3 regions of the Paenibacillus sp. FSL R7-0273 genome follow, and region 1 is predicted to be linked to each of the others. Evidence: predicted binding sites of a transcription regulator. Region 1 holds the regulator's gene; each other region holds the start of a gene.
The links. Region 1 encodes Rex, which represses fermentation and respiration genes when NADH is low (regulators of the CRP and FNR family bind a similar motif). Its sites were predicted from a motif close to TTGTGAAATATTTCACAA; they were not measured.
Positions count from the first base shown of each region.

Region 1 (10,226 bases):
GCTCAGCGAAATGCGCGATACGGACAGCCAGTCCTCCTCGGACAGTCTGGTGACTGACATCGGCGGACTGTTTAAGGACCTGGCCTCCATACGTGAGCAGATCCGCTTCTTCATGGGCCTGAATGACGAGAATATTGTGTACTGGATGGAGGGCAGTAGCAACTACCGCGGTAAATCCCTGCAGCTGTATGCTGTTCCGGTGGATGTCAGCACCCAGCTCAAAGAGCTGTTCTTCGATAAGAAGAAGAGTATAACGCTGACCTCGGCCACCCTGTCTGTAGATAAATCCTTCCAGTTCATGATAGATAATCTCGGCCTGGGAGAGGCTGTAGAGCAGGACAGGCTGATGACCGCACTGCTGCCTTCACCGTTTAATTACCGCGAGCAGGCGCTGCTTGTAATACCTCGGGATTTTCCTAGTGTGAAGGGCAGTGTAGGCGATGCCAGGTTTGTTGACCGGCTTGTGCACTCGCTTGCTGAGGCTGCAGTGGCAACCAAAGGGCGCATGCTGGTGCTGTTCACCTCCTACAAAATGCTGAGGCAGGTCTACGACCCGCTCAAGGAAGCGCTGGCTACTGAAGACATCGCAGTGCTGGGACAAGGAGTGGAGGGGGGCAGCCGCAGCAAGCTGATCCGCCGCTTCCAGGACAGCCCTGCAGCTGTTCTGCTTGGCACGAGCAGCTTCTGGGAGGGTGTGGATATTCCCGGAGATGCGCTGACCTGCCTGGCGATAGTCAGGCTGCCGTTCCAGCCGCCGAACCATCCGCTTGCAGAAGCGAAGTCGGAGCTGCTTCAGGCCCAGAAGAAGAATCCGTTCATGAAGCTGTCAGTGCCGCAGGCGGTTATCCGCTTCAAGCAGGGCTTTGGCAGGCTGGTTCGCACCGCCCAGGATCGGGGAATTGTCATTGTATATGATACCAGGGTAATAGAGTCTTATTACGGGAAGTATTTCCTGTATTCGCTGCCGGGTCCCAAGATGGAGCATATGCTGACCGACCAGATGGTTCCGAGAATCGAGGAATGGCTGGAAGGCGGTATTTCATAACCTTTTTACGTCATTATCTAATATTTGTCTAGTGCCGCAACCGCCTCCTGTGAATAGATGAGGGAGATGGTTGCGGATTTCATACACAGCAGAGTTATACTAAAATTTAGGAGGAGAAGACATGAAATCGGACAAAATATCGGAGGCTGTCGTCCGCAGGCTCCCTGTGTACCTGCGTTTCCTGAATGATCTCCAGAAGCGCGAAATTGCAACCGTTTCTTCCCAGGAGCTGGGACAGAAGCTGGATCTTAATCCGGCGCAGATCCGTAAGGATCTCGCTTATTTTGGAGATTTTGGCCGGAAGGGCATCGGCTATGATGTATCCTATCTGATCGAAAAAATCCGTCACATCCTCAAGCTGGACCAGCAGATCAACGTAGCTCTGGTCGGGGCCGGTAACCTGGGCCATGCCCTTTCGAATTACAATGCTTACCTTAAGGATACAATGAAAATTACTGCAGTATTCGACTCCTATGCACCCAAGGTGGGCCAGAAGATCAACTCCCTGACGGTTCAGCCGATGGAGGAGCTTGGACGGACCATCCGTGAGCAGGGAATCCGGATCGGCATCATAACCGTACCGGACAGCGAAGCGCAAAATGTTGCTGATATTCTGGTGGAATCGGGCATTGAGGCCATTCTTAATTTTGCGCCGGTTATTCTGAAGACACCGTCGTCCATCCGCATTCATGCGGCTGACTTTACAACGGATCTGCAGAGCCTTGCCTATTATTTGCATGACGGAAAGGAAGAAGTTAAAGATGAACAGCAATAAAACGATAATCGAGGGCGGGCGGTTTCTGGTACCCGGCTCCATTCAGCCTGTGCTGAGCGGTTATATGATGATAGAGGACGATCTGATCACTTACATAGGGGAAGATAAGCCTGCGGCCGGAGAAGGCGTCCTGACGGTCGATGGCAGCCGTCTGCTGTTCATGCCGGGACTGGTCAACACCCATGGCCATGCGGCGATGTCGCTGCTGCGCGGATATGGTGACGATATGGTGCTTCAGAGCTGGCTGCAGGAAAAGATGTGGCCGATGGAAGCGAAGTTTACTGGCGATGATGTGTACTGGGGAACCGCCTTGTCTGTGCTTGAAATGCTGAAGGGCGGAACTACAACCTTCCTGGACATGTATGATCACATGGACCGGGTGGCAGAGGTTACAGAGCAGTCTGGTATCCGCGGAGTACTTATGCGCGGCGCCATCGGCCTGTGCCCTGAGGATGTGCAGAACCAGAAGCTCGCGGAAGCTGTGGAGTTTGCGCGTAACTGGCACGGCAAAGCGGACGGCAGAATTACAGCCATGCTCTCGCCGCATGCTCCATACACCTGTCCGCCGGACTTCTTCATGAAGTTTGTACAGGCAGCCCATGATCTGGATCTGCCGATGCATACCCATATGTCCGAGACACGTCATGAAGTGGAACAGAATGTAGCAGATTACGGTCTTCGTCCGGTTGCGCATCTGGAAAAGCTGGGTATGTTCACCCGCCCTTCCCTGATTGCCCACGGCGTCCATCTGAATGATGAAGAAATTGAAATTCTGGCCAAATACAATGTCGGAGTATCTCATAATCCGGGCAGTAACCTGAAGCTGGCGAGCGGAGTTGCCCGTGTGCCTGAGCTGCTGAAGGCAGGAGTCAAGGTCTCGCTCGGCACCGACGGGGCAGCCAGCAACAACAATCTGGATATGTTTGAGGAGATGCGGCTGGCGGCACTGATCCATAAAGGGGTCAGCGGTGATCCGACGGCTGTTCCTGCACCGGAAGCGCTGCTGATGGCGACAGAATACGGGGCGGCCTCGATCTACCTGAACAATGTCGGCCGTCTGGCTGCAGGGATGAAGGCGGACTTTATTGCGATTGATATTGACCAGCCGCACCTGCTGCCGCATTCCGACCTGCTCTCACATGCTGTATATTCGGCCAGTGCAAAGGATGTAGAGCATGTCTGGGTTAACGGTAAGCAGGTTGTGAAGCACGGCCAGTGCCTGACGCTGGACGAAGAGGAAATCCGTCGGAAGGCGCAGGAAACCTTTGAAAGCCTGCTCAAGCGGTAATGTATTACGCTGCTACGGGTAATCCGTTGGCGTACAGAGTTTTATAGAGGAAAGGGAGCTGCGCTTTGAGGAAAAGGAAAAAATGGCTTCCGCTGGCGGTCAGTGCGGTACTGCTCCTTTTGTTCGGACTCGGGCAGTTCTATGCCTATATTATGAAGGACCAGTGGGCTGAGCGCAGCGCGGCCAAGGAAGTGGCCAGAGCCCGTGCAGGGCTGACTGAAGTGACCAAGGCCCAGAAGTCTGTCTGGGACGAAAACTCGTCTTATTGGGTGCTTACAGGCACCAATGAGGCCGGAACCAAGCTGATGGTCTGGGTCCGCTTTACACTTGACGGTAAGCCGGCAGGGGGCGACAACGATATTTATGCTGCCGAGCTGGCCAGCGGCACTTCAGAGCAGCAGATGCAGGACAAGCTTGCTGCGGAGCTGCCGGGTGCCAATATCCGGCGGCTTCTGCCCGGCGTATTTAACGGGGAATATGCCTGGCAGGTCTTTTACAAGCAGGATGGCCGGTATTATTACCGTTTCTACCGTTTTGCCGACGCTACGGCAATCGGGGAAGGATACAGCCTGCCTAGCAAATAAGACGGCACAAATGGCAAAAGCAGCGGGTAGACGTAATGGTCTGCCTGCTGCTTTGTTTTGTTAATCAGATATTCGTATATGGCGGGATATGCCTGTTATGATATATAAATAATATAGCAAGCTGCCAAATGTAAAGATTATACGTCTTTATGCCCGGGCGGATTCCAGTGATGCTGGGGAAAGCAGGCTGATTGTACAAAGAAAAGACATGAATGAGCTCATCATTCATGTCTTTTTTGCCGATATGAAAAAGAAGCCAAGCAGGAATATCCAAAAATTAGTACCAAAAATTTTAAATATATTCACAATTTTTTGCGGAATCGTATATACACATATGATATACTAATGCTTGTACTTAAGACATGCCAAAGAGCATGCCGGTCTTATGAAAGAACGCTAGACATGCTATCTTAACTTTTAATATATTGATTGGCTTACATCTGAGAGGAGGACGTTTCTTGAAATTACGTCTTATGCCAGTGCTGTTAACGTCTTTGTTGTCTGCTGCGCTGCTGTTTGGAGGCTGGTACGCCTACCGTCAGTTTGCTGTGCAGGAGCCGCTGCAGAAGATTGTATCATCCTATGAAGGAGTCAATGAATCACATATTAGTATTAACCGCAATGAGGTCACTTTGAAACTCGAGCTTGAGCCGGGAACCAAATTACGTGAGCTTGTACAGTTTGTAAACACCGAAGGCAAATCGGCCATGGGCGGCCGGACACTGAAGCTTGATGTGGACCAGAACTCCAGCGACCTGCTCGATGCTTATTGGGAAAAGGCGATGTTTTCTGTTGCAGAAGCGATGGAAAGCCGCAAGTATACACTGATTCCGGCTAAGCTGGACGGACTCAGAACTCAAAACACCGAGTATAAAGATGTGACAGCTACGACCGAAATTGATGACAATAACGTCTACGTGAGCCTGAGCGACGGTAAACAGAGCAAATTTATTATTTTACCGCGGGTTCCCGGGTCGATGGGAGTGTGGAATAATGCCTAAGTACTGGAAGGAAATTCTCGCCGGCTTTGCTCCGGTGCTGCTGATCTTTATGGCTTTTGTCGGAATTAATATCTTTCCGGTCATCATTGCGGCCGGCATGGTCGCGGCCCTGCTGGTGATTGCCCATCTGCGCGGAGGACTTACTGTTAACGCCGGGGCAGACAAGAAGCGCAAGAAGAACGGTCCGGCCAAGCTTACCTTTGAAGAGATCGGCGGTCAGGATAACGCGAAGCAGGAGCTGCGCGAAGCGCTTGATTTCCTGATCCGGCATGAGGAGATCAGCAAGTTCGGCATCCGCCCGCTTAAAGGGATTCTGCTGACAGGCCCTCCGGGAACAGGGAAGACACTGATGGCAAAGGCTGCGGCACATTATACCAACTCCGTCTTTGTTGCAGCATCAGGCAGTGAATTTGTGGAAATGTATGTAGGTGTCGGGGCCGGACGTATCCGTGATTTGTTCAAGGATGCCCGTACCCGTGCTGTTAAGGAAAATAAGCAGAGCGCCATTATTTTTATTGATGAAATTGATGTTATCGGCGGCAAGCGCGAAGGCGGACAGCAGCGGGAATACGACCAGACCTTGAATCAGCTGCTGACCGAGATGGACGGGATCTATAATAACGATACGCCGCGTATCCTGCTGGTTGCTGCAACGAACCGCAAGGAAATGCTGGATTCAGCACTGCTGCGTCCGGGCCGGTTTGACCGCCATATTCAGGTGGATATGCCCGACAAGAAGGGCCGCAAGTCCATCCTTGATCTCCATGCCAAGAACAAGCCGCTGCATGCTGCAGTCGATCTGGACAAAATTGCCGAGGAAGCTTACGGCTTCTCCGGCGCCCAGCTGGAGAGCGTGATGAACGAAGCGGCGATTTATATGATGCGTGAAAACCTGACCGAGGTGGAGCAGCGCCATTTATCCTCGGCGATCGACAAGGTTATGATGGGCGAGAAGACGGACCGCGAAACCAACCAGGAGGAGAAGCGGCGGGTGGCGATCCACGAGCTGGGCCATGCGATTATGGCGGAGCTGCTGCGCCCGGGAAGCGTAAGCCAGGTGACTCTGACTCCGCGCGGCCAGGCACTTGGTTATGTACGGCATAATCCTCAGACAGAGCAGTATCTGTATACCAAAGACTATCTGGAGGACCAGATTATGATCGCTCTTGGGGGTGCAGCCTCTGAGGAAATGTTTTACGGCGGACGCAGCACCGGCTCGCGCGGTGATTTTGACCAGGCGCTGAATATAGTAGAGACAATGATGAAGTCGGGTCTTACCTCGCTCGGGATTGCCAATCTGCAAATGGTTACCACTGAAGAGCTTATGAAGGAAAACAGTAAAATACTGGACGAGCTTATGCTCCGCACCCGGGAGCTGCTTGAGAATCAGCGTAGTATTTTTGAATACTCCCTCGACATCCTGATGAAGGAAGAAGTCCTCTCCGGAGAGCAATTTCGTTGTCAATTTAGTGACAGTGTAAAATTACCGGCATAAATATTTATGCCGGTTATTTTTTTTTACTTTTCAGACATGCTAAGATATTATTATATGTCGGGCCATATATTTTTTTTCGACAGACAAGGTACAATACAAAAGTATAGATACCTGAAAGGATGGAGACTTTTACATGAAGTTTAAAAAGATCGGTGTCATCGGCGGTGGCACAATGGGACAGGGGATTGCCGAAATGCTGGCAGCCAAAGGTCTTGATGTATTACTGGTGGAGAAAAACGCAGAAAGACTGGACTACTCCTATGAAATGATCGAGACAAATCTCGACAAGCAATTGGAGAAATGGGCAATTACACAGGCTGAGAAGAAGCTGATTCTGAGCCGTATCCAGAAAGTTACACATTTTGCCGAGCTCAGCTCCTGCGACATGGTGATTGAAACCATTACTGAAGATCTGGAAGATAAACAAAAAGTGTTTAACCAGCTTGACCAGGTATGTCCAAGCCACATTATTCTGGCCAGCAACACTTCTACCCTCAGCTTGACTGAGCTTGCCAGCTCTACAATGTATCCGGAACGCGTTATCGGCATGCATTTCATACATCCTGTCGGCAAGGTAGATCTTGTTGAAATTGTGCGCGGTCTGAAAACCTCTGACAGCACCTTTGAAGATACCAAAACCTTTGTTGATGAAATCGTTGAGAAGAAGGGCGTAATGATTTATGAATCCCCGGGATTTGTAACTTCACGCCTAATTTGCCTGTTCATTAACGAGGCTATGCATGTTCTGCAGGAGGGTGTTGCTTCTCCTGAGGATATCGATGACGCAATGCGTATCGGCTACCAGTTCCAGCACGGGCCGCTTGAGATGGCTGACCGCTTCGGTCTGGACTCCGTACTTGCCGCACTTGAGAACATGTTCCGGGAATACGGCGAGCTGAAATACCGCCCGTCCACCATTCTCAGAAAAATGGTGCGTGCAGGACAACTGGGTGCAAAATCCGGCGAAGGCTTCTTCAAGTATGACAAGGATGGTGACCGTATATGAACGTTTTAGTAATCAACTCCGGAAGTTCCTCTTTGAAATATCAGCTGTACAATATGACTGATGAATCTGTGCTGGCCAAAGGGCTGGTAGAGCGCATCGGGATGGATTCCTCCATTCTGACCCACAAGCCGACCGGCAAGCAGGAAGTAACCGAGGTCAGCGAAATTCTGGAGCACAACACGGCTATCCGCAAGGTGCTTGCCTGCCTGACTGACAGCGAGCATGGTGTAATCAGCTCTATTGAAGAAATCAATGCTGTAGGACACCGTGTAGTACACGGGGGCGAATATTTCAAGGAATCCTCTTTGGTTAGCGGCGATGCTAAATCGAAGATCCGTCAATTGTTCGACCTTGCTCCGCTGCACAACCCTGCTGCAGTAATGGGGATTACAGCAACAGAAATCAATATGCCGGGTGTTCCGCAGGCTGTTATTTTTGACACTGCGTTCCACCAGACTATGCCTGAAAAAGCTTATATGTACGCCATTCCTAGAGTGCTGTACAACAAATACAAGGTTCGCCGCTACGGCGCGCACGGTACCTCCCATGACTTCGTAAGCAAAGCTGCTGCCGAGTATCTGGACCGTCCGCTGGAAGACCTGAAGATCATTACCTGCCACATCGGTAACGGTGCCAGCGTAACTGCGGTTCAGGGCGGAGTATCCGTTGACACTTCAATGGGGATGACCCCGCTGGAAGGTCTGATGATGGGTACACGCAGCGGTGACCTCGATCCGGCTATCGTTCCTTATGTTATGAACAAGGAAGAGCTGTCTGTCGGCGAAGTAAACTCCATGCTGAACAAGCACAGCGGCCTGCTGGCTATTTCCGGCGTGAGCAGCGACATGCGTGACATTATTGACGGTGCAGAGAAGGGCGAAGCGAATTCCACGCTTGCTTTTGAAATGTACGAATACCGTCTGCGTAAATACATCGGTTCCTATGCAGCAGCTATGAACGGTGTGGATATTATCGTCTTCACAGCAGGTGTCGGCGAGAATGCCTCACTGCTGCGTGAACGGGTACTGAACAATCTGACGTTCCTGGGCATCGAGCTGGATGCTGAGGCTAACAAAGTACGTTCCGGCGATCCGCGCCGCATCTCCACAGCTGATTCCAAGGTGCAGGTGCTGGTGGTTCCGACAAACGAAGAGCTTGTCATTGCCCGCGATACCTATCGCCTGGTGCAAGGAATTAACGGCTAAATTAGAGGAGAGATCTTAGGCATGGCTAACAAAAGTGTGATCAAGAATGTGAATGAACATGTCGGAGAGAGTGTTGTCATTGGCTGTTGGGTGAACAACAAACGCTCCAGCGGTAAAATTCAATTCCTGCAGCTTCGGGATGGTACAGGCTATATCCAGGGTGTTGTGGTGAAATCAGAAGTGCCTGAGCAGGTCTGGGAGGATGCCAAGAGCCTCACCCAGGAAAGCTCGCTGTATGTAACAGGCATTATCCGCGAGGAGCCGCGCAGCCAGTCCGGATATGAAATGACGGTTACCGGAATTGAAGTGCTGCATCTCACTGAGAATTATCCGATTACCCCTAAGGAGCATGGCGTTGACTTCCTGATGGATCATCGTCATCTCTGGCTTCGCTCCTCGAAGCAGCGTGCGGTACTCGTTATCCGTGCGGAGATTATCCGTGCGATTCAGCAGTTCTTTAACGAAAATGACTTTACCAAGGTGGATCCGCCGATCCTGACTCCAACCTCGGCTGAAGGAACCACCAACCTGTTCCATACGAAGTATTTCGATGAGGATGCCTACCTTACACAAAGCGGCCAGCTGTATATGGAAGCTGCAGCTATGGCACTTGGCAAGGTGTATTCCTTCGGTCCAACCTTCCGTGCAGAGAAATCCAAGACCCGCCGCCATCTGATTGAGTTCTGGATGATCGAGCCGGAAATGGCTTTTACTGATCATGAAGAGAGCCTTGTAGTACAGGAGAATTTCATCAGCTTTATCGTGCAATCCGTCCTGACGAACTGCCGCGCCGAGCTTGAGGCGGTGGGCCGCGATATCTCCAAGCTGGAGAATATTAAAGCACCGTTCCCGCGGATCACTTATGATGATGCGATCAAGTTCCTGAACGATAACGGCCATGAAATTGCCTGGGGTGATGACTTCGGTGCACCGCATGAGACAGCGATTGCTGAAGCCAACGACAAGCCGGTGTTCATTACGCATTACCCGGCGTCCTTCAAGGCGTTCTATATGAAGCCGCATCCTGAGCGTCCTGAGGTAGTACTCTGCGCAGATATGATCGCGCCTGAAGGCTACGGGGAGATTATCGGCGGTTCGCAGCGTATCGACGATCCTGCATTACTGGAGCAGCGCTTCAAGGAGCACAATCTTTCTATGGATACTTACAAATGGTATATGGACCTGCGCACCTACGGCTCCGTGCCTCACTCCGGCTTCGGTCTGGGACTTGAGCGTACTGTAGCCTGGATTTGCGGTCTGGATCATGTACGTGAAACCATTCCGTTCCCGCGTACACTGTACCGTCTGTACCCGTAAATAAAGTGAAAGGGGCAGAAGCATGGACGGCAAAGGATGGAATACCTGGGGTGAGGGCGCAGCTTTTGGCCTTCAGCACGGGATGGCCGTCATTCCTTATGCACTCTTAAAATATTACCGGAAGCTGAATCTCAGCGGCGAAGAAGCCATGCTGCTCATCCACCTGCTGTCTTTCCGGCAGGTGGAGGGCATTGAGTTCCCGTCGCTGGAGGATCTGCAAACTGTGACCGGCCGGAGCATATCCGCAATTGCCGGAGAGCTGCAGAAGCTGATGAAGGAAGGCTTTATCAGCATTGACGGAACAAATGACGAGTTGAGAGATTTTCATTATGAGCAGTACAACTTTACCGGACTGTTCAATAAGCTGGGGGTTGTCCTGGCTGAAGCCGCACAAGAGGCTGCTAGCGGCAAGCCTGCCGGTACTAATCATTCCGGGTATGCTGGATCAAGGATTGGCGTAAACTCAGCTGGAGCTGCGGCTGTAGAGTCTGAGAGCCGCAATCTGTTCAG
Region 1 covers NZ_CP009283.1:4,727,420-4,737,645, reverse strand. The annotation lists gene dinG (ATP-dependent DNA helicase DinG) at 1-1,045, shown strand, start outside; gene R70723_RS20355 (redox-sensing transcriptional repressor Rex) at 1,167-1,820, shown strand; gene R70723_RS20350 (amidohydrolase) at 1,807-3,108, shown strand; gene R70723_RS20345 (cell wall elongation regulator TseB-like domain-containing protein) at 3,174-3,692, shown strand; gene R70723_RS20340 (hypothetical protein) at 4,151-4,693, shown strand; gene R70723_RS20335 (AAA family ATPase) at 4,686-6,188, shown strand; gene R70723_RS20330 (3-hydroxyacyl-CoA dehydrogenase family protein) at 6,322-7,194, shown strand; gene R70723_RS20325 (acetate/propionate family kinase) at 7,191-8,399, shown strand; gene asnS (asparagine--tRNA ligase) at 8,421-9,716, shown strand; gene R70723_RS20315 (DnaD domain protein) at 9,739-10,226, shown strand, end outside.

Region 2 (10,226 bases), 260 kb from region 1:
TGAATATGCAATGGTTTAAAGTACCTGACAAGATCTACTTTGAAAAAGGATCCACACAATACCTGGCTAAAATGCCTAACATTACTCGTGTAGCAATCATTACTGACCCTATGATGGTTAAACTGGGTTACGTGGAAAGAGTTGAGCACTACCTGCGCCAGCGCCAGACTCCTGTAGCGATTGAAGTGTTCTCGGAAGTTGAGCCGGATCCATCGACAACTACCGTTGAAAAAGGTACAGCAATGATGAACAGATTCCAGCCGGACTGCATCATCGCACTCGGCGGCGGTTCTCCGATGGATGCTGCCAAAGGCATGTGGCTGTTCTACGAACACCCGGATGTAGACTTCAACAACCTGAAACAGAAATTCATGGATATCCGCAAACGCGTATACAAATATCCTACCCTGGGTCAAAAGGCGAAATTCGTTGCCATTCCGACTACTTCGGGTACCGGTTCAGAAGTAACCTCGTTCGCAGTTATCACTGATAAAACTGCCGGCAACAACACCAAGTATCCGCTGGCTGATTATGAGCTGACTCCAGACGTAGCGATCATTGATCCGGAGTTTGTATACAGCCTGCCAAGAACTGCAGTTGCTGATACAGGTATGGACGTACTGACTCACGCTATTGAAGCTTATGTATCTGTAATGGCAAGCGACTACTCCGACGGTCTGGCAATCAAAGCGATTCAGCTGGTATTCCAGTACCTGGAAAAATCCGCATTGCAGGCAGATAAGGTTGCCCGTGAGAAAATGCACAACGCATCGACACTTGCAGGTATGGCGTTTGCTAACGCATTCCTGGGCATTAACCACAGCTTGGCGCACAAATGGGGCGGACAGTACCACACCGCACACGGCCGCACCAATGCGATCCTGATGCCGCACGTTATCCGTTACAATGCCAAGAAGCCTACGAAGTTCGCTTCGTTCCCTAAATATTCGCACTTTGTAGCTGATGAGCGTTATGCCGAAATTGCTCGCATTCTGGGATTGCCGGCCCGTACTACTGAAGAGGGCGTAACAAGCCTGATCAACGCGATCCGCGACATGAACAAGAAGCTCGGCATCGAAGAATCATTCTCTGCCCTGGGCTTTGATCCTAAGGATTTCGAATCCCGTGTAGATTACCTGGCTGACCGTGCATTTGAAGACCAATGTACAACAGCTAACCCTAAATTGCCGCTGGTAAGTGAGCTGGCTGATGTATACCGCAACGCTTTCTACGGAAGATTTGACGTTTAATTGGTGATTGCCCGGTAAAAGATAAGTTTAAAGGTTAATATGGGACTGGATGGTAGTGACAAATATCACCGGAAAGGTGATATTTGTCACAGTCCTTTTTCAGAAAATAAACTAAAATGTTTATATAAACAACGAGCCCGAGATATGAAAGTGTGATTGTGAATTTTATAACAACCATATCTTTGGGATCACGAGACACGGGATCAACCTTCAAGCCCGCGATCTCTACAAATATAATAAATATATAAATGGAGGGATTTAGCATGTCGGTGATTGAAAAAGATGTACAAGAGGTAAAGTCGGGTTGGAGAAGTTTTACAAAAGGTAAATGGGCCAAGAAAGTTGACGTTAATAACTTTATCACAACAAACATCAAGCCTTACGAAGGAAACGAAGACTTCCTCGTAGGTCCAACAAGCAACACTACTGAACTGTGGAAGATCATTTCCCAGCTGAGCAAGGAAGAAAGAGAAAGAGGCGGCGTATGGGATGTTTCCCTGGATACTGTCTCCACTATTACTTCCCATAACCCAGGTTACATCGACAAGGATAAGGAACAAATCGTAGGCGTACAGACTGATGCTCCTTTCAGACGTTCCATCCAGCCGTTCGGCGGTATCAAGATGATGATCGATGCTACTAAGGCTTATGGCTTCGAGCTTCCGAATAACATTGTCGAAATGTTCACGAATATCCGCAAAACGCATAACCAAGGCGTATTTGATGCATATACACCTGATATGAGAGCAGTGCGTAAATCCGGCGTTATCACAGGTCTTCCTGATGCTTACGGCCGCGGACGCATTATCGGCGACTACCGCCGCGTTGCTCTGTACGGTATTGAATTCCTGATTAAAGATAAGAAACAGCAGCTGACTGAGCTTGAAGTTGATTCTATGACTGAAGATGTAATCCGTCTGCGTGAAGAGCTGTCCGAGCAGATCCGCGCTCTGGGCGAGCTGAAAGAAATGGCTGCCGCTCACGGTCTTGATATTTCCAAACCGGCTAACTCCTTCAAAGAAGCTACTCAATGGGTATACTTCGGTTACCTGGCAGCAGTTAAAGAGCAGAACGGTGCGGCAATGTCCCTTGGACGTGTATCTTCTTTCCTTGATATCTATGCACAACGTGATTTCGAAGAAGGTACTCTTACAGAAGAGCAAGCTCAAGAAATCGTTGACCACTTTGTAATGAAACTGCGTATCGTGAAATTCCTGCGTACGCCTGACTATAACGAACTGTTCTCTGGTGACCCTACTTGGGTTACAGAATCCATCGGCGGTATGGCTGAAGACGGAACAACCCGCGTAACCAAGAACAGCTTCCGCTTCCTGCACACCCTGTACAATCTGGGACCTGCACCGGAACCGAACCTGACTGTACTCTGGTCTGAGAAGCTGCCTGAAGGCTTCAAGAAATATTGCGCTAAGGTATCCATCGAAACCAGTGCGATCCAATATGAGAACGATGATGTAATGCGTCCATACTGGGGTGATGATTACGCAATTGCCTGCTGCGTATCCCCAATGCGCATCGGTAAGCAGATGCAGTTCTTCGGAGCCCGTGCCAACCTTGCAAAAGCCCTGCTGTACGCAATCAACGGCGGTGTGGATGAGAAATCCGGTGCACAGGTAGGTCCTGAATACCCTGCTATCACTTCAGAGTATCTGGATTACAACGAAGTAATGAAACGCTTCAAACCAATGATGGAGTGGCTGGCTAAGACTTACGTTAACACCCTGAACATCATCCACTACATGCATGACAAATATTCCTACGAACGCATCGAAATGGCGCTGCATGACCGCGACATTCTGCGTACAATGGCTTGCGGTATCGCTGGTCTGTCCGTTGCTGCTGACTCCCTGAGCGCAATTAAATATGCTAAGGTTAAACCGATCCGCAACGAACAAGGCATTGCCATCGACTTCGAAACTGAAGGTGAATTCCCTTGCTACGGTAACAACGACGACGCTGTTGACAGCATCGCAGTTGAGCTGGTTGAAACCTTCATGACAATGATCCGCAAAAACAAAACGTACCGTGACGCTGTTCCGACTCAATCGGTACTGACAATCACTTCGAACGTTGTTTACGGTAAGAAGACTGGTACTACTCCAGACGGACGTAAAAAAGGCGAGCCATTCGCACCAGGTGCTAACCCAATGCACGGACGCGACAAGAAGGGCGCACTGGCATCCCTGAACTCGGTTGCTAAACTGCCTTACTCCGATGCACAGGATGGTATCTCCAATACGTTCTCCATCGTTCCTAAGGCGCTGGGTAAAGACGAAGAATCCCGTAAGTCCAACCTGGTATTCATGATGGACGGATACTTCCACAATAGCGCTCAGCATTTGAACGTTAACGTATTTAACCGTGAGCAGCTGATCGATGCTATGGATCACCCAGAGAACTATCCGCAACTGACTGTTCGTGTATCCGGCTATGCTGTTAACTTCATCAAGCTGACCCGCGAACAACAGCTGGACGTTATCAATCGTACGTTCCACTCTTCAATGTAAGATTTGTTCTTGGACATCAGGAACTGAAATAAACCACAGAGCTGCCGCCCTTGCAAGAGGGCGGTAAACTCTTGCCTTGAAATGATTAAAATTTTAAGTTTTTTTTCGAAAGGATGACCTCATATGGTTAAAGGACATATCCACTCTTTAGAAACCTTTGGAACGGTGGATGGCCCGGGAATCCGCTTCGTGCTTTTCATGCAGGGCTGTCTGCTTAAATGCCAATATTGCCACAATCCGGATACCTGGGGACTGAATGAAGGCAAGGAAATGACACTCGAAGAAGTGCTTGCGGAAATCGAGCCTTACTTGAATTATTATAAGACTTCCGGGGGCGGCCTGACTGTATCCGGCGGTGAGCCAACGCTGCAGGCGCATTTCGTGAAGCAGCTGTTTACAGAAGTAAAGAAGCGCTGGAATCTGCATACCACTCTTGATTCCAATGGCTACAATGACGGCTCGAAGATCAGCGATCTGCTGGATGTTACCGATCTTGTCCTGCTGGACCTGAAGCATATTGACGACGAAGCCCATATCAAGCTGACAGGCAAGTCTAATGACCGTACCTTGAAGCTGGCCCGCTGGCTGTCTGACCATAACCGCAAGATGTGGATCCGCCACGTATATGTACCCGGCATTCATAATAAGGAAGAAGACCTGCTTAACCTTGGACGTTTTATCGGAACCCTGAACGGGGTTGAGAAGTTCGAAATCCTGCCTTATCATCAGATGGGGATTTATAAATGGCAAGAGCTTGGCCGTCCTTATGAGCTTGAAGGAGTACCTTCCCCGAGCGATGAGGAAGTACAGCGTGCGTACCGGCTGATTGAAGAAGGACGCAGAGAATCAGCGCTGGTTAAATAATGAATACAGATGAATGAAGCCGTTCCTGACAGCAGACGCCTGCTGCGGGGCGGCTTTTTTGCTTGGCGGCTGTAGAGGCAATATAGCTCATGTTGCATTAGGTTAACTCATGGTATATTAGCCATTGAATACATATAAGGAGCCAATTTAATCAATTACTATCAGTTAGGATCAGTGTCCTTTCTGCCTGCTTCTACAAGGGACCGAAAACGAGCATGTTCTTTCCAGGCAATCGGACATTCTGTACCATGATGAGCTCGTTACAGCATTTATCGCCTCACACTGGTGGCCAGAAAATCCCGGACATGTGCTTATCATCCCCAATAGACATATTGAGAATATTTACAGTCTGACAGGAGAACTCTCCGACCGCATACATAGGCTGGAAATTGAAGTAGCTAAGGCACTAAAGGAAACGTACGGGTGTGACGGAGTCTCTTCACGGCAGCATAATGAGCCGGCAGGCAACCAGGATGTGTGGCATTATCATCTTCATGTATTTCCGCGCTACAAGGACGATCAGCTCTACACTTCCAAAGCCATAAGGACTACGGCAGAGGAACGGAACCTCTATTCAGTCAGGCTTAGGGAATATTTTGCACAAAAAATCAAAAGTAATGTATAGGTTAGGTGACGTTTTAACTATTCTTTACAGCAGCAAATGCAATGAAATGTTGTTTTGAATGACGTTCGATGTTAGATAAATGACATGTATTCGCTTACATTAGAGATTTTTATCCCTGTTGTAGATGAATGTTAACCTTACGATTACAAAAGGCGTTTTCTATAATAAAGAAGTAAGGGAAATCATTAAAATAGGGAGGGTCACCCGAAATGAGAAAAAGTATAGCAATGCTGCTGTCCCTGATGTTTGTATCTTCTGCGCTGTTGACTGCTTGTGGGGGAAACAACAATAATACAGGTAACAACGGAGAAGCCGCAGCTACAAACAGCGGAACGGCTGCAACTAATGCCCCTGCTACAGAAGAGCCTGCGAATACAGAGCCTTTTGAGATGACGATCCGCCATACACAGGTCGGTGCTGACAAGCAAAAGCGTCTGGCCATTCTGGAGGATGTGGTCGGCAAGGTGCAGGAAGAGGTGCCGGGCCTGACCTTTAAGCTGGATGGTGTGGATTCGGATGTGAACCGTAAAGAAAAGCTGCGCGGAGAGATGGCCGCCGGCAACCCGCCTGAAATTTTTGACCTGTTCGGCAGCCCGGATTCCAAGATCTATGCGAAGGAAAGCAAGCTGCTGGATCTGACCCCTATTCTCGAAGAGCTGGGCATTAGGGATAAATTCTCCAATCTGGACCCTTTCACTTACGAAGGCAAAATCTACGGACTGCCGATTGGCGGCTCCGGTGAGGGCTTCTTCTATAACAAGGAATATTACGCAAGCAAAGGCTGGAAAGCACCGGCCACCTTCGCCGAGCTGGAGCAGCAGCTGGCAGATATCAAAGCGGATGGGAAGGTGCCGCTGGCAGGTGCCTCCAAAGCAGGCTGGGTGCCGCTGATGCTGGCTAACCACCTATGGTCCCGCTATGCCGGACCGGATGTTACAGCGAAGTTCGCGACGGGTGAAGCAAAGTGGAGTGACCCGAGCGTTGTCCAAGGCTTCGCCAAATACAAGGAGTGGGTCGATAACGGCTACTTCAAAAAAGGCGAGCTTGGCTTCGAATATGCTGAATATACGACTCAATTCACCAGCGGTGAAGCGATTCTGATGTATGACGGTACATGGAAATCTTCCGTATTTAAGGCCGGCCAGTCCGGTGAAGGCCTGATCGGCAAGGTTGGATTCTTTAATATTCCTGCGGTCGAAGGGGGAGCGGGTGACCAGACAGCGCTGATGCGGGATGTGAACAACGGCTACGGGTTCTCTGCTTCCGCAGGTGAGGATGAGCGCCAGCTGGCAGCTGTGAAATCCTTTATCAAAAATATGTACAACGAAGAAATGCAGCTGCGCGGTCTGGTAGAGGATGGCGTGCTGCCGGCAATGAAGCTGGACCAGTCGGTGCTGGATGCGAACATTACTGATGATCTGATGAAAGAAATCGTAGCGGTGCTGAATAACTCGGCATCCTCCTTCCCGGCGTTTGACTCGCTGGTGCAGGCTGATGTAACTACTGAGATCAGTAACATCCAGATCCAGAAGCTGATCGGCGGCCAGACGACTCCTGAGAAGATGGGTGAAGAGCTGCAGAAGATTCAGGAAGAAGCGAACGCAGCTGTGGAGTAGGCAACCATTGAAATGTACCCTGGTGCCTGCCAGGGTACATTTTTTTCACAACGCAGGACCTTTCCCAGATTCGTAAGCATCGGAGGTAGCCATGAATAAAGCGCTCAGAAATCCGCTCGTCTTCATCCTGTTTGTTCTTCCTGCACTTGCCCTGTTCCTGATTTTTTTTATCTATCCAATTTTCAGCTCCATATACTACAGTCTTACAAGCTGGAACGGAGTTTCCGATACGGTTAAAATGACCGGACTGACAAATTACGAAAAAGCGCTCGGTGATGACCGCTTCTGGATATCGGTGAAGAATAACGGCTGGTTTATTCTGTTCTCTGTCTTTATCCAGGTTCCGCTGATTGTCCTGTTCTCCCTGCTGATTGCCAACGTCAAGAAACTTAAGGGCTTATACAAAACAGCGGTGTTCATGCCTTCAATTATGTCGACAGCAGTCATCGGTATCCTCTGGGGCTTTATCTACGAGCCCAATATCGGCCTGTTCAACAAGCTGCTTGGCCTGGTCGGGATAGAGCCGGTCTACTGGCTGTCCGATGAACGGTTTGCCATGCTGTCGATTCTGATCACCAACGCCTGGCAGTGGACCGGATTCTACATTGTAATGGTGCTTGCAGCGATTCTGTCGATTCCCGGAGAGCTTGACGAAGCAGCCGCAATTGACGGCGCTACGGGCTTCCAGCGGGCTACACGGATCACCCTGCCGCTGATTGTGCCGATTATTTCGGTGGTAATCATGCTCTCTATTGCCGGGGCAATGAAGGCTGCCGATATCGTCATCGTTATGACCAAAGGCGGACCGGCGGGTTCAACGGAGGTTATGGCCACCTATATGATCAAGTATGCAATCACGAACTTTAAATACGGGTACGGCAATACGATTGCGGTCCTGATCTTCGTATTTACGCTTATCGTTACAGTGGTGTACCAGCTGCTGTTTAACCGGCGTAGTGAAAGGATTGAATACTGATGCCGCGCGCCCTGAAAAAAAGTCTGCCGCATGCTGCACTGCTTGGGTATCTCCTGGTTGTACTGTTTCCGTTTCTGTTTGTGCTTTTTTCATCGGTAAAAAAGGATAACAACTCTATTGCCCTGAACCCGTTCGGTATTCCGAAGGAGTTCGTATTCAATAACTATGTGGAAGCCTGGGTCAATGCGAAGATCAGCACGTACTTTTTTAACAGCTTATATATATCGGTCTTTGCTTCGGTAGTATCGATTATACTGGCTGGTATGTTCGCGTTCGCTGTTACCCGGATGCGCCACGGCCGCTGGAATATACTGCTGTACTCGTTTGTACTGGTCGGAATGCTGATTCCGAACAATGCGCTAATGCTGCCGATTTATACGATTGTGCGTAAGCTGCATATTCTAAACACCCACTGGGCGCTTATTGTTCCGTATATTGCCAATGCAATCCCGTTTACGATCATCATTCTCGCTGCCTTCATGCGTTCACTTCCCAGTGAAATTGAGGAAGCAGCGGTAATGGATGGGTTGAAGGCCCCGGGTATCTTTGCTAAGATTATTGTACCTCTGACGGTCCCCGCCATGGTTACAGTATTCATCGTCAATTTCCTGGGAAATTGGAATGAGTTTTTGCTGGCCAACTATTTTCTTTCCAATGATGAGCTGCGCACGCTTCCGGTGGGAATGGTCCAATTCCGTGATCAGTATCAGATGAACTATGCGCAGATGTCTGCCGGTATCGTCTACAGCGTGCTGCCGGTGGTTATCATTTATGCCATTTTGCAGGAGAAAATAATTGAAGGTGTAACGGCAGGCAGCGTAAAGGGCTAACCTAACTACAGTCAGGAGCGCAGCTCATGAATTTGCGCTATAAATTATTTACTGCTTTTTTGGGCCTGATCATTATTCCGCTCTTTACCCTTGGTATGATTATGTTCTTCGTCACGTATAACTCCATTGAGAAGAAGTACAGCCAGCAGTCCGAGTATTCACTCAAAGCAATCAGCTACAGCATCTCCAATGTGTTCAAGGATATGAACAATGTAACGGATAACGGGATTGCGACTTCAGTATTCCATATGGCACTCAGTGCGGATGATCCCTCCAAGCAGGATTTGACGGATGCCGAGCAGCTCAGCCTGAACGCCAGCCAGCGCAATTTCCGGAGTCTGCTGTATAATCATCCGTCGATCAGCTACGCGTTTTTGTACAATTTTAACGGAAAAGGCAGCTCGGAGATTGTCTCGGTATTCACCAAAGAAAACTTCCGGACGCTTCCGTACGAAAAATTCAAGGGAAGTGAGCTGTACGAGGAAGTAATGGAGCTCAACGGTGTACCCAAGTGGCTGGCACCGCATGAATATCCTGAGTTGACCGGAACGGAGCCGGTATTCACGCAGATTCGTCTGATCAAGGAGCTTAGCTTCTTTCAGAATATCGGCATTCTGGTGGTCCAGATCAAAAACTGGGAGTTCGAATCGATCTTCCGAAATTTGAAAATAGGCGACAGCAGCCAGAAGGTGTCCTTCATGCTGGTGAATGATAACGGGATGATCCTGCTTGATCCGGACCACGGTCTGGACGGGCAGGATTTGAGCTCATTTACCGCTAAAAAAATGACGTATAAGCCGGGCTTCCAGAGCTTCAGAACGGAGTTCGCCGGCGATAAAAGCATCCTGTCCGTCTATCATCTCAAGGACTATCCCTGGAGCCTGGTCTCGGTTACCTCGTGGGACTCCCTGTCCCGTGAGGTTACGGTGTTCGCCCGCTGGTTCGTGGCCGTGATCTTCCTGTGCCTTCTGGCTGCGGTCATCTTCAACCTGTTCTTTATGAACCGGATTGCCGGCGGAATCGCCGTCATTGTCCGCTTCATGCGCCGGGTAGAGGATGGTGACCTGACAACAAGGGTAGAGGAAAAGGGCAACGACGAAATGACTCTCCTGGCCAGAGGCATCAACGATCTGATGAACAAGATCCAAATGTTGTTCAACCGGATTCAGGTCGAGCAGCACCGCAAAAATCAGGCGGAAATGCGGGTGCTGCAGGCGCAGATTAAGCCGCATTTTCTGTTCAATACACTGGAATCGATCAATGTGCTGGCGGTGCAGAATGAGGGGCGGAAGGTCAGTGAGATGGTCTACCGGCTGGCCGGCATTCTGCGCATCAGTATTCAGGACCGGGACGAAATTACGCTGCAGGAGGAGATTACCCATCTGCGCAATTATCTGGATATCCAGAAGTTCCGGTTCGAGGATTTATTTGATTATGAGATTGAGATACCGGATGAGCTGCTGGGCTGCGGCATTTTGAAGCTGACGCTCCAGCCCTTGGTAGAGAACAGCATTCAGCACGGCTTCGAGGGGATCGGATA
Region 2 covers NZ_CP009283.1:4,986,401-4,996,626, reverse strand. The annotation lists gene adhE (bifunctional acetaldehyde-CoA/alcohol dehydrogenase) at 1-1,250, shown strand, start outside; gene pflB (formate C-acetyltransferase) at 1,514-3,775, shown strand; gene pflA (pyruvate formate-lyase-activating protein) at 3,899-4,639, shown strand; gene R70723_RS31675 (HIT family protein) at 4,827-5,264, shown strand; gene R70723_RS21620 (extracellular solute-binding protein) at 5,474-6,880, shown strand; gene R70723_RS21615 (carbohydrate ABC transporter permease) at 6,972-7,856, shown strand; gene R70723_RS21610 (carbohydrate ABC transporter permease) at 7,856-8,686, shown strand; gene R70723_RS21605 (cache domain-containing sensor histidine kinase) at 8,713-10,226, shown strand, end outside.
Region 2: pflB (formate C-acetyltransferase) is a predicted target of Rex. The motif match lies at 1,407-1,424, and genes of this name have one in related genera.

Region 3 (10,226 bases), 270 kb from region 1:
GCTCGACTGGATCGGCAGCGGTGAAAATACAAGGATTGATTATTATGACCAGATAGCCGCTTATACAAATAATGAAATATATACTTATCCGTACGCCGGTTTATATTATTATCAGTTTAATGTAAATGAAGCTCCATTTAATAATGTGAAGATACGTAAAGCTCTCGCAATGGCGGTTGACCGAAAGGGGCTGCCTTACGGTACTCCGGCTTATGGAGATGTTGCTCCAGCCATTCATGGCGCTAATGAAACCTTCCGTTCAGAAATTAAGGATACCAGATATTTTAAAGAGGATATTAAGTTGGCCAAAAGGCTGCTGCAGGAGGGACTGCAGGAAGAAGGCTTAAGTAGTTTGCCGGAATTCAGCATTATTGTGAATGCGGAGCAAAATCATGATTGGATTGCCTCGCTCATCGTTTCCGGCTGGAAAGAAAGCCTGGGCATCAAGGCGACTGTTGAGGTTCAGAACTGGAATGAGCTGCTGGACAACCGCTACAGCCAGAACTATACGGTGGCAAGAGCAGGCTGGCGGGCGGATTACAATGACCCTGCTGCGTTTCTGGAATACTTTACATCCTGGAGCGCAGATAATGATTCCGGCTGGAGCAGTAAGCTGTATGACAGCTACATCCTGCAGGCACGGCAAAAGCAGGACCCCGCCGAACGGATGCGCCTGTATACCAGGGCCGAGAAATTGCTGATCGATGAAATGGTCATCCTCCCGCTGTACTATTATGTAGCGGATGTCCTGAAGCAGCCGAATGTTCACGGTGTATATGTGGATTTTGACGGCTCGATCGCGTTTACTAGAGGTTATTTAAAATAGTCAGCCATGCTCTCTAGCAAACTCTTTACCATACTCTCTAACACATTCTCTAAGACACTCAGTCTGGCCCGGCAGATTCTGCACAATGGGCCGCATCGTCATTCAGGTCAGCCGGAAGTCCGGCTGGCCTGTTTGCTTTTGAAATTGGTTTGTTTGATTGTTTGTTTTTGGATTTAGTTTGATTTTGTTCACCTAATTCGTCCGTTTTTCAGCATTTGAGCGGATTAGGTGGAAATTGTTCATCTATTTTTCTGTAAAACCTCACATTGACTGATATCGCCATAATTAAGTAACGTTTTTCCAATTAATATGCTTTTTACGTTGTTTGGTGACGAAATAGATGATGTTTTTCCACTTAATTTGCAAATTGTGCTGTTAGTCTGCCCCTGCCGACACCCCGTAAGCAATCTTTTGTGCTTTGCGTTCTCTCTAAAAAGGGGATGGAGCGGCGGAGTCGAGGTTTGGAGCTGCAGGAGCGTCAGCGTCCGCCTTTGTCTGTGGATTTCTACCGCGGGCAGCGGTATCTAATCAAGAAATCCACAGACAACAGCGGCCGAAAGCCCAAACGCTCCGCGCAGCAGCGACGATATCCCCTCCCCCCCCTGCCGACACCCCGTAAGCAATCTTTGTGCTTTGCAGTTTCCGGAAGAGGCTGGAAGTCATGGAGCAGAAATTTGGAGCTGCAGGAGCGTCAGCGTCCGCCTTTGTCTGGGGATTTCCACCGCGGACAGCGGTTTCCAATCAAGAAATCCACAGACAACAGCGGCCGTAAGCCCAAACGCTCCGCGCAGCAGCGACTATATCCCCCTTCCCGCCCCCTGCCGACACCCCGTAAGCAATCTTTTGTGCTTTGCGTTCTCTCTAAAAGGGATGGAGCAGTGGAGTGGAGGTTTGGAGCTGGAGGAGCGTAGCGTCCGCCTTTGTCTGGGGATTTCCACCGCGGACAGCGGTTTCCAATCAAGAAATCCACAGACAACAGCGGCCGTAAGCCCAAACGCTCCGCGCAGCAGCGACTATATCCCCCTTCTTTTTAAAAAACGCCAGCCGCAAAAATTGCATACAATCCCACATAAACAACTTTAAAATAAACATATGTAAGCGCTTCTTCATTTGTTATATTATTGAAACTGGAGGTGGTTCCGGGGTGTTGTCCGCGCTGATCAAGCCGATTGTCCGGCTGAACGTCAAGCAGCAGCTGATTCTGCTGTTCGTCATTATGCTTACTCCCATTCTGGTTCTCAATAGTTACGGCAATTACAAGGCCGAGCAGGTTCTGAAGCGCCATGTCACCAACGCCTATGTGGAGCTGAACAAGCAGAATTTTGCGATCATCAACCGTGACATCGATACAGTCAATAAAATAACGTCGACGGTAATCCAGAATCCTTTTCTGCAGCAGCTGAATATGAGCGGACTTGATCCCATCATGGAGCGGGTGGAGCGCTACGAAACGATAGAAAAGCTGCTGGGCAGCTACTCGCAGGGTGCGGAGCGCGGGGATGTCATTTATTACTCGCTGTATGTGTATGATCCGAACAATTATTATTTTTTCGCCCCCAATTTTCCGCAGGTGAAGAAGGCGGGCGTTTATTTTTTTACCAAGGAAGAGGAGCCGTTCTGGTTCAGGCAGGCGGTGGAGCAAAAGGGCCGGGGCTACCTGATGTTCATGGACCGGCTCAGTCCGCAGGCTGAGGATCTGAAGACGCTTACCTATGTAAGGGCAGTCAATAACATATACCTCGGTGCGGGAACAATCGGCGTGCTGGTGGTCACCAAAATGGAGGCCAAAATCGGCGAATCACTGAAGTCGATTTCATTGCCGGACGGGGAAATTTACCTGACGGATATGAACAACAGGGTGCTTGCCTCCAGCACCAGCTCCACGGGGGAGATTATTGAGCTGCCGGACGGGGCGGAAATCGGTGATCCGGAAGGAACCGTGGACGTGATTACCGATGACTTCATCTATGTGGTGAACAATAATCATATGCTCGGGCAGAAGCTGGTCTACAAGGTTCCGGTAAAAGCGCTGCTCCAGCAGCAGAACGAGATGAAAAGAGTCATTCAGTACATAACTGTTGCATACGCCTTATTCGGCTTAATCATTATTACGTATTTCTGGCGTTCGCTGATGACACCGCTGCAGAAGCTGGCTTTTTTTGTGCGTAAGTATGAGCCGGGCAACCGGGTGCCGGAAACGCCGAAGCGGGGCAGCAATGACGAGGTCAGCGTGCTGATCTCTTCAACCTATGATATGGCGCGCAGGCTGAACGGCCTGATTATGTACAAATACCAGATGGAGCTGAAGCAGAAGGAGTCACAGCTGCAGCTGCTGTATCAGCAGATCAATCCGCATCTTTTGTATAACACCCTGGAGAGTATTTATTGGAAAAGCTCGCTGGAAGGCAACGTCGAATCCGCGGAAATGATTAAGGAGCTGTCCAAGCTGATGAAGATCAGTCTGAGCCGCGGCCGGGAGCTGATTACGCTGGAGGAGGAGCTGGAGCATGCCGGCGCCTATATCAAGCTGCAGCAGCACCGCTACGATTACGTGTTCACAGTGACCTGGAACATTGCAGCGGAAACCAAAAGCAATCTGATTCCCAAAATCACCCTCCAGCCCCTGATCGAAAACGCCATTATCCACGGGGTCAAAAATATGGAGGAGGACGGGGAGATTATCATCACTGCTGCCGCTATGGAGGATAGAGTGCTGATTACAATAGAAGACAATGGCTATAAGCAGGCTGACTATGAGGCGATTACACGGATACTGAAAGATGAGAGCCCGAATCCGGCCAGCGGCTACGGCATCCGCAATATTAACCAGCGGGTGCAGCTGCATTATGGCCCGGATTACGGCATCACCTACGGTCCGCGTGCCGGAGGGGGAACGGTTGCGGCTGTTCTGCTGCCCAAAACAGAAGTTCAAGAATAGAAGGGGGAATCCGCAAATGTTCAATATTCTGGTTGTGGACGATGAACCGCTTATCTGTAAAGGCCTCAGCAATCTGCTTGCTTCCTCCGGACTGGATATCGGTAATATTTATACGGCAGGCAGCGGCTTCGAGGCACTGGATTGCATCCGGATGGAGGAGGTAGATCTGCTTGTCACCGACATCCAGATGGGGGCGATGAGCGGCATCGAGCTGATGCAGCATGCCAAGCTGGCGAAGCCGTGGGTGCAGGCGATTGTCATTTCGGCCCACGAAACGTTCCAGTATGCCCAGATGGCTGTGAGGCTGGGGGCAAAGGATTACCTGATCAAGCCGCTGAACAGCGAGCAGTTTCTGGATTCTGTGCGGAATGTGCTGCTCAAAATGGACCGTCCTTCGCCCGAGCTCGCCGGCTTCATGGCCGGAGCCGGCGAGAGCTTCCGGCTCGAAGAGCCTCTGCCGGCCTACAGCGAGGTGCTGAACAGCCTTCTTACTGATTCTGCCGCCGTGATGGGCGCCGAAGAGCGGATGCGCAAGCTCGATGAGCTGAAGCTGCAGGGCCCTTACTTTGCTGTGCTCAAGATTAAGCTGCCGCTTCCGGGCGCAGACAGCGGAGCTCCTTACAGTCTGCGTGACCGGGGACTGCTGCGTTACGGCGCGCTTAACATCGCCAAAGAGCTGCTGGATCAGGAATGGGACTCGACAGCCTTTTACTCGCCGGAGGAGGAGATTACCGTAATCATCCAGTGGGACGAAAAAAGCTACGAGGAGGCCGGAGGAGGTCAGGTCAGCAGGCTGGATGTGCTGGGCCGCAGCCTTCATTTTAACATCCACAAATTTCTGCATTTGAACGCGGTCATCGGGATTAGCCAGATTCTCAAGGGATTGCCGTTCATGGAGGTGCTGAACCGCCAGGCGTCACGGGCCATCCTCTGGAATAAGGAGCACAACGACCACTACGTATTCTATTACGGGGACTTTAACTGGAACAGCTATACCGGTGCAGGTGAACCCTCCGCCGAGGAGCTTCACACACGCAGCAACCTGATCGTCCAGAAGGCGAAGGAGTATATCGATGAAAATTACGCCCAGAAGGGCTTAACGATACATGAGGTAGCCAAAAAAAATCACGTTAGCCCCAATTATCTGAGCTATCTGTTCAAAAAAAATACAGGCCACAACCTGTGGGAATATGTAATTAAGCTGCGGATGGAGGAAAGCCGTGAGCTGATTCAGCATACCGATCTGCGCCGCTACGAAATTGCTGAACGGGTCGGGTATGAGTCGCCGGAGCATTTCAGCAAGATTTTCAAAAAATACTACGGCATCAGCCCGAGCGAGCTGAAGAAGTAAGAACGCTCATGACTTCGGTAGATATACACATGTGCAGCGTCCCCCGCCTTTCCTACAATTAAGGTAGGAAGCACTTTGCCAAAGTGCTTGAAGACAAAAGGAAAGAGGGAGCCAGATGAATCAGACCGCTGCACTTCACGACAAACTGCCGGCCAAGCTTGAGAGCAAGCCTTATAAGCAGAACCGCTGGAAAAAGAATTTTTGGGGCTATATGTTCCTCGTCCCCGCCATTGTAATTTTCATCATGTTTATGTGGGTGCCTATTTTTAAAGGCTTTCTGTACAGCTTCTATACGGTGGATTTTGTTAAGGGAAACAGCTTCGTCGGATTTGAAAATTATGCGCGGGCACTGACAGACCCAGATGTGCTGATCGCGATCCAAAACACACTATATTACATGCTGCTTTGTCTGGTTGTCGGCTTCTGGGTACCGATTGCCTTCGCCATTGCGATCTCTGAGCTGCGGAAGTTCGGCGGCTTCGTCCGGGTGGCGGCTTATCTGCCTTATGTCATGCCTGCGGTTGTCCTCTACGGGCTGTGGCGGTGGCTGTATGATCCTGTCGGTCCTGTTAATGCGCTGCTTGGGACAATGGGGGCAGATCAGATCCCTTTCCTGACGGACAGCAGGTGGTCGATGCTCTCACTTGTCTTTATGGAGACGTGGCAGCAGTTCGGCTCGGGGATGCTGATCTATCTGGCGGCTGTGCTCAGCATCCCGCGTGACTGGTATGAAGCGGCGGAGATTGACGGAGCCGGGGTGTGGGCGCGGATCCGCCACATTACGCTGCCGTCGCTGCGCAACCTGATCATCCTGATGCTGATTTTGCAGATCATCGCGACCTCTCAGGGCTATCAGTCCCAGCTGGCGCTGCTGGACGGCGGGCCGAACAAGACAACGCTGACCTATGCGCTGCTGATTGTGAAGTATGCTTTTACCAGACTGGATTACGGCACGGCAACGGCGCTTGGCATGCTGATGTTTATCGTTCTTGGCGGTTTGGGCATTTTACAGTTCAGGCTGAATAAGGAGGATAATTAGGATGAAGAGCGTGGAGAGAGGAATTCTGTCTGAGCATGATCTGAAAAAGACAAGCAACAAGGTTGTCTACGGTATTATGGTGCTGTGCATTGCGGTAATGGTGTTCACGATGATGTATCCGATTCTGATGACAATGTTCAACGGGCTGAAATCGAATGTCGAGGTCAACTCGTTTCCGCCGCATTTTTTCCCGCAGGAGTGGCATTTCGGCAATTTGAAGGATGCGGTGAATTATATTGATCTGCTCAAGTATCTCAAGAACACGATTTATATTTTTGCCGGCAACATGGTTATGACGCTTGTCGTGCTGGGGATGGCCTCATTCAGCATTTCGCGGATGAACGTGCCTTACCGCAAGGCGTTCTACTTCTTTTTCCTGATGACACTGTTTATTCCGGCGACAAGCTATATGATTCCGAACTTCGTCAATCTGAAGGAGCTGGGCCTGCTTAACCAGTATGCGGCTTTTTGGCTGCCGGCGGGAGCGAACACCTTTTATTTTCTGCTGCTGAAAAATTTCTTCGACGGCATTCATCCGGAAATCTTTGAAGCGGCGCGGATCGACGGGGCTTCGGAGCCGAGAAGCTTTTTTGTGATCGCAGTGCCGCTGTCGGTGCCGATTTTTGCTACGCTGGCAATTTTTATTTTCTCCACCGCCTGGAATGACTGGTTCTGGCCGTCACTGGTCATGCATTCCGAGGAAAAATATACGCTGGCGACCTCGATCTACAAATATGTAATCAGCGTCAAGGCGCTCAATACAAACATTAAGTTTGCCATTCTCTTTCTCGTGTCGCTGCCGCCGATACTTGTATTCCTGATCTTCCAGAAGTTTATTATGCGCGGCGTGGCCTTGTCGGCGGTAAAAGGCTAAGGCGCGGCACGCCGGACCATTTAACATGAAGGCGCACCATCGTAAACCTGCACATGAAAGCAATATAAATACACCTCGTTTGTAAACGGTTTCTCTTTTAAGATGAATCTGTAAGCTAATTATGAATTGAAAAGGGGAGTTTCAATGCGTAAATTTTCCAGCGTATTAGCAGGTCTCCTTGTGGCAGGTTCGTTGTTATCCGCTTGCGGCGGCAACAATAACAACAACGGAAATGCCCAGGGGAACACAGGAGGGGAAGGGACTCCGGCGCCGGCGGCTACAGCTGCGGATAACAGCACTGCTGCGACAGATGCGCCTGCGGACGATATCACCCAGAGAAAAGTAACAATCAAAATCCATTATCCGACGCCGGACCTGACCGAAATGCGCGCACAGGAAGACGACCGGATCAAACGGTTCCAGGCTGAATATCCGAATGTAGAGATCATCAAGGACGACTGGCAGTACAGTGTCAGCGAAATCGGCATCAAAATGGCAGCCAATGAGGCGCCGACCTTCTTCAACACGTATGCGACGGAAGCCAAATTCCTGGTGGAAAAAGGCTGGGCGGCCGACATCACCGAGCTGTGGAACGCCTATGAGTACAAGGAGCAGATCAATCCGGTGCTGCAGAACCAGTTCCTGATTGACGGCAAAATGTACGGTGTAACCCAAAAGGGCTATGTCACCACTACCATGATCAATAAAAAAATGCTGGATGATAAAGGTGTAACCGTTCCTCCGATGGACTGGACCTGGGATGACATGCTGAATACCGCCAAGGGTGTAGCCGATGCCAAAAAAGGTATTTCCGGCATTGCACCAATGGGTAAAGGCAACGAAGCGGGCTGGAACTGGACTAACTTCCTGTTTGAAGCAGGCGGGGAGATTCAGAACGTGGAGGGCGGCAAGGTTGTAGCTACCTTCAATTCTGAAGCCGGTGTTAAGGCGCTGGATTTCTACAAAAAGCTGAGATGGGAAGCGGAAGCCATTCCGCAGGACTGGGCACTCGGCTGGGGCGATGCGGTCGGCGCATTTCAGCAGGGACGTACAGCGATGGTTATGGCCGGCTCTGACGGTGTAATCGAGCAGGCGCTGAACCAGGGCGGACTCAAGCCGGCGGATGTGCTGACCTATCCGATGCCTGCGGCTGAAAAGGGCGGCAAGCACACCGGTGTACTCGGCGGGGATTATCTCGTAATCAATCCGAACGCCTCCAAGGATGAGCAGGAAATGGCGTTCCGTTACATCACGTTCGATTATTTCTCAGATAAGGGCCTGGAGGCGCTTGATGCAATTCTGCAGCAGCGCAAGGCAGACGGCAAATATTTTATCCCGCCGCTTCTGGACTACTATGCTGCTGATTCTGAGTTCGGCAAGAAAACCAAAGCTGTTTACGACAAATATTCAGACATTGTATATCAATACAATCCGGAGATTATGGCACTGCTTGACGGTAAGCCGGAAGCCCAGTACAACACCCAGGACTACTATGCAACGATGTCCAACGTGATCCAGGAGCTGTTCTCCAAAAAAGGAACGGACTCCAAAGCCCAGCTCGATGCCGCAGCCAAAACGGTACAGGAGCAATTCTTCGATACTATTACAGTTGAGTAGCAGACAGATAGTGGGTTAGTGCAGACAAAAGACCGGCAAAGCCTCCGATCCTGGAGGACAGCCGGTCTTTTTCTTTGCAATGTCAAATCAGGACAAAATGTGACAAGGTATGATCGCCCAAAACATGTGAAAGGACTGCAGTCCGGGCATGAATAGCCTCCTCAGTTAAATATAACCAAGTAAAATACATAAAAAATGGGTAATAAACCTGAATATGATTGAATGTAAGCGCTTTGAAAACAAATCAAAAAAACTTTATACTTTGTGAAAGAATTCACTATACAAGACGGAAATGATGTGTTAAGATAAATGTGTAGAGAAAAACAACCTAAAAATTGACAGGAGGACGAGGGAGATGGCAGTTAAGAACGAAGTCGCCGCCCAAGTGAAACAAACCACCGCTGAAGAATACATTCAGACTTTGGTGGATAAAGCAAAGAAAGCCCTGGATGCGTTCATGGAACTGGATCAGGAGCAGGTTAACACAATCGTTCATGCAATGGCATTGGCAGGTCTCGACAAACATATGTACCTGGCGAAACTTGCTGTCGAAGAAACAGGCCGCGGAGTATACGAAGACAAAATTACGAAGAACATCTTCTCAACAGAATATATCTGGCACGGAATTAAGTATGACAAAACCGTAGGAGTTATTGAGGATAACGCCTACGAGAATTTCCAGAAAATTGCCGAACCAGTCGGAATTGTAATGGGTATCACACCGGTAACCAACCCAACATCCACCACGATGTTTAAAGCTCTGATTTCCGCTAAGACACGTAACCCTATTATATTCGGTTTCCACCCTTCAGCGCAAGAGTGTAGCGCCGCAGCAGCCAAAATTCTTCATGATGCAGGCGTAAAGGCCGGCGCGCCTGAGAACTTCATCCAATGGATCGAGCTTCCTACCATGGATAAGACAAATGCACTGATGAACAACCCTGACGTTGCACTGATCCTGGCAACAGGCGGATCCGCAATGGTTAAAGCAGCTTACAGCTGCGGCAAGCCGGCTCTCGGCGTAGGCCCTGGTAACGTACCTGCCTTCATTGAGAAAAGTGCTGACATTGACCAGGCTGTAACAGATATTATCCTTTCCAAAACATTCGATAACGGTATGATTTGCGCTTCCGAGCAGGCTGTTATTATTGAAGAAGCTATTTTTGACCAAGTGAAGAAAAAGATGATTGCGAACGGCTGCTACTTCGTCAACAAAGATGAAGCTGCCAAGCTGACTAACGGTGCAATGAATGTAGAAAAGTGCGCAGTTAACCCGGCAATCGTAGGCCAATCCGCTGTGAAGATCGCTGAAATGTGCGGAATTCAGGTTCCGGCCGGCACGAAGATTCTGGTTGCTGAAATCGAAGGCGTAGGCACTAAATATCCGCTGTCCGCTGAGAAGCTGAGCCCGGTTCTGGCTTGCTACAAAGTGAAGAACGCTGATCAGGGTATCGAGCGCGCTGCAGAAATTGTTGAATTCGGCGGCATGGGCCACAGCTCGGCGATCCACTCGAATAATGAAGAAGTAATCATGAAGTTCTCGCACCGCCTGCAGACAGGACGTATTCTGGTGAATTCGCC
Region 3 covers NZ_CP009283.1:4,996,773-5,006,998, reverse strand. The annotation lists gene R70723_RS21670 (peptide ABC transporter substrate-binding protein) at 1-826, shown strand, start outside; gene R70723_RS21665 (cache domain-containing sensor histidine kinase) at 1,971-3,764, shown strand; gene R70723_RS21660 (response regulator) at 3,781-5,115, shown strand; gene R70723_RS21655 (carbohydrate ABC transporter permease) at 5,327-6,154, shown strand; gene R70723_RS21650 (carbohydrate ABC transporter permease) at 6,156-7,028, shown strand; gene R70723_RS21645 (ABC transporter substrate-binding protein) at 7,173-8,645, shown strand; gene adhE (bifunctional acetaldehyde-CoA/alcohol dehydrogenase) at 9,001-10,226, shown strand, end outside.
Region 3: adhE (bifunctional acetaldehyde-CoA/alcohol dehydrogenase) is a predicted target of Rex. The motif match lies at 8,908-8,925, and genes of this name have one in related genera.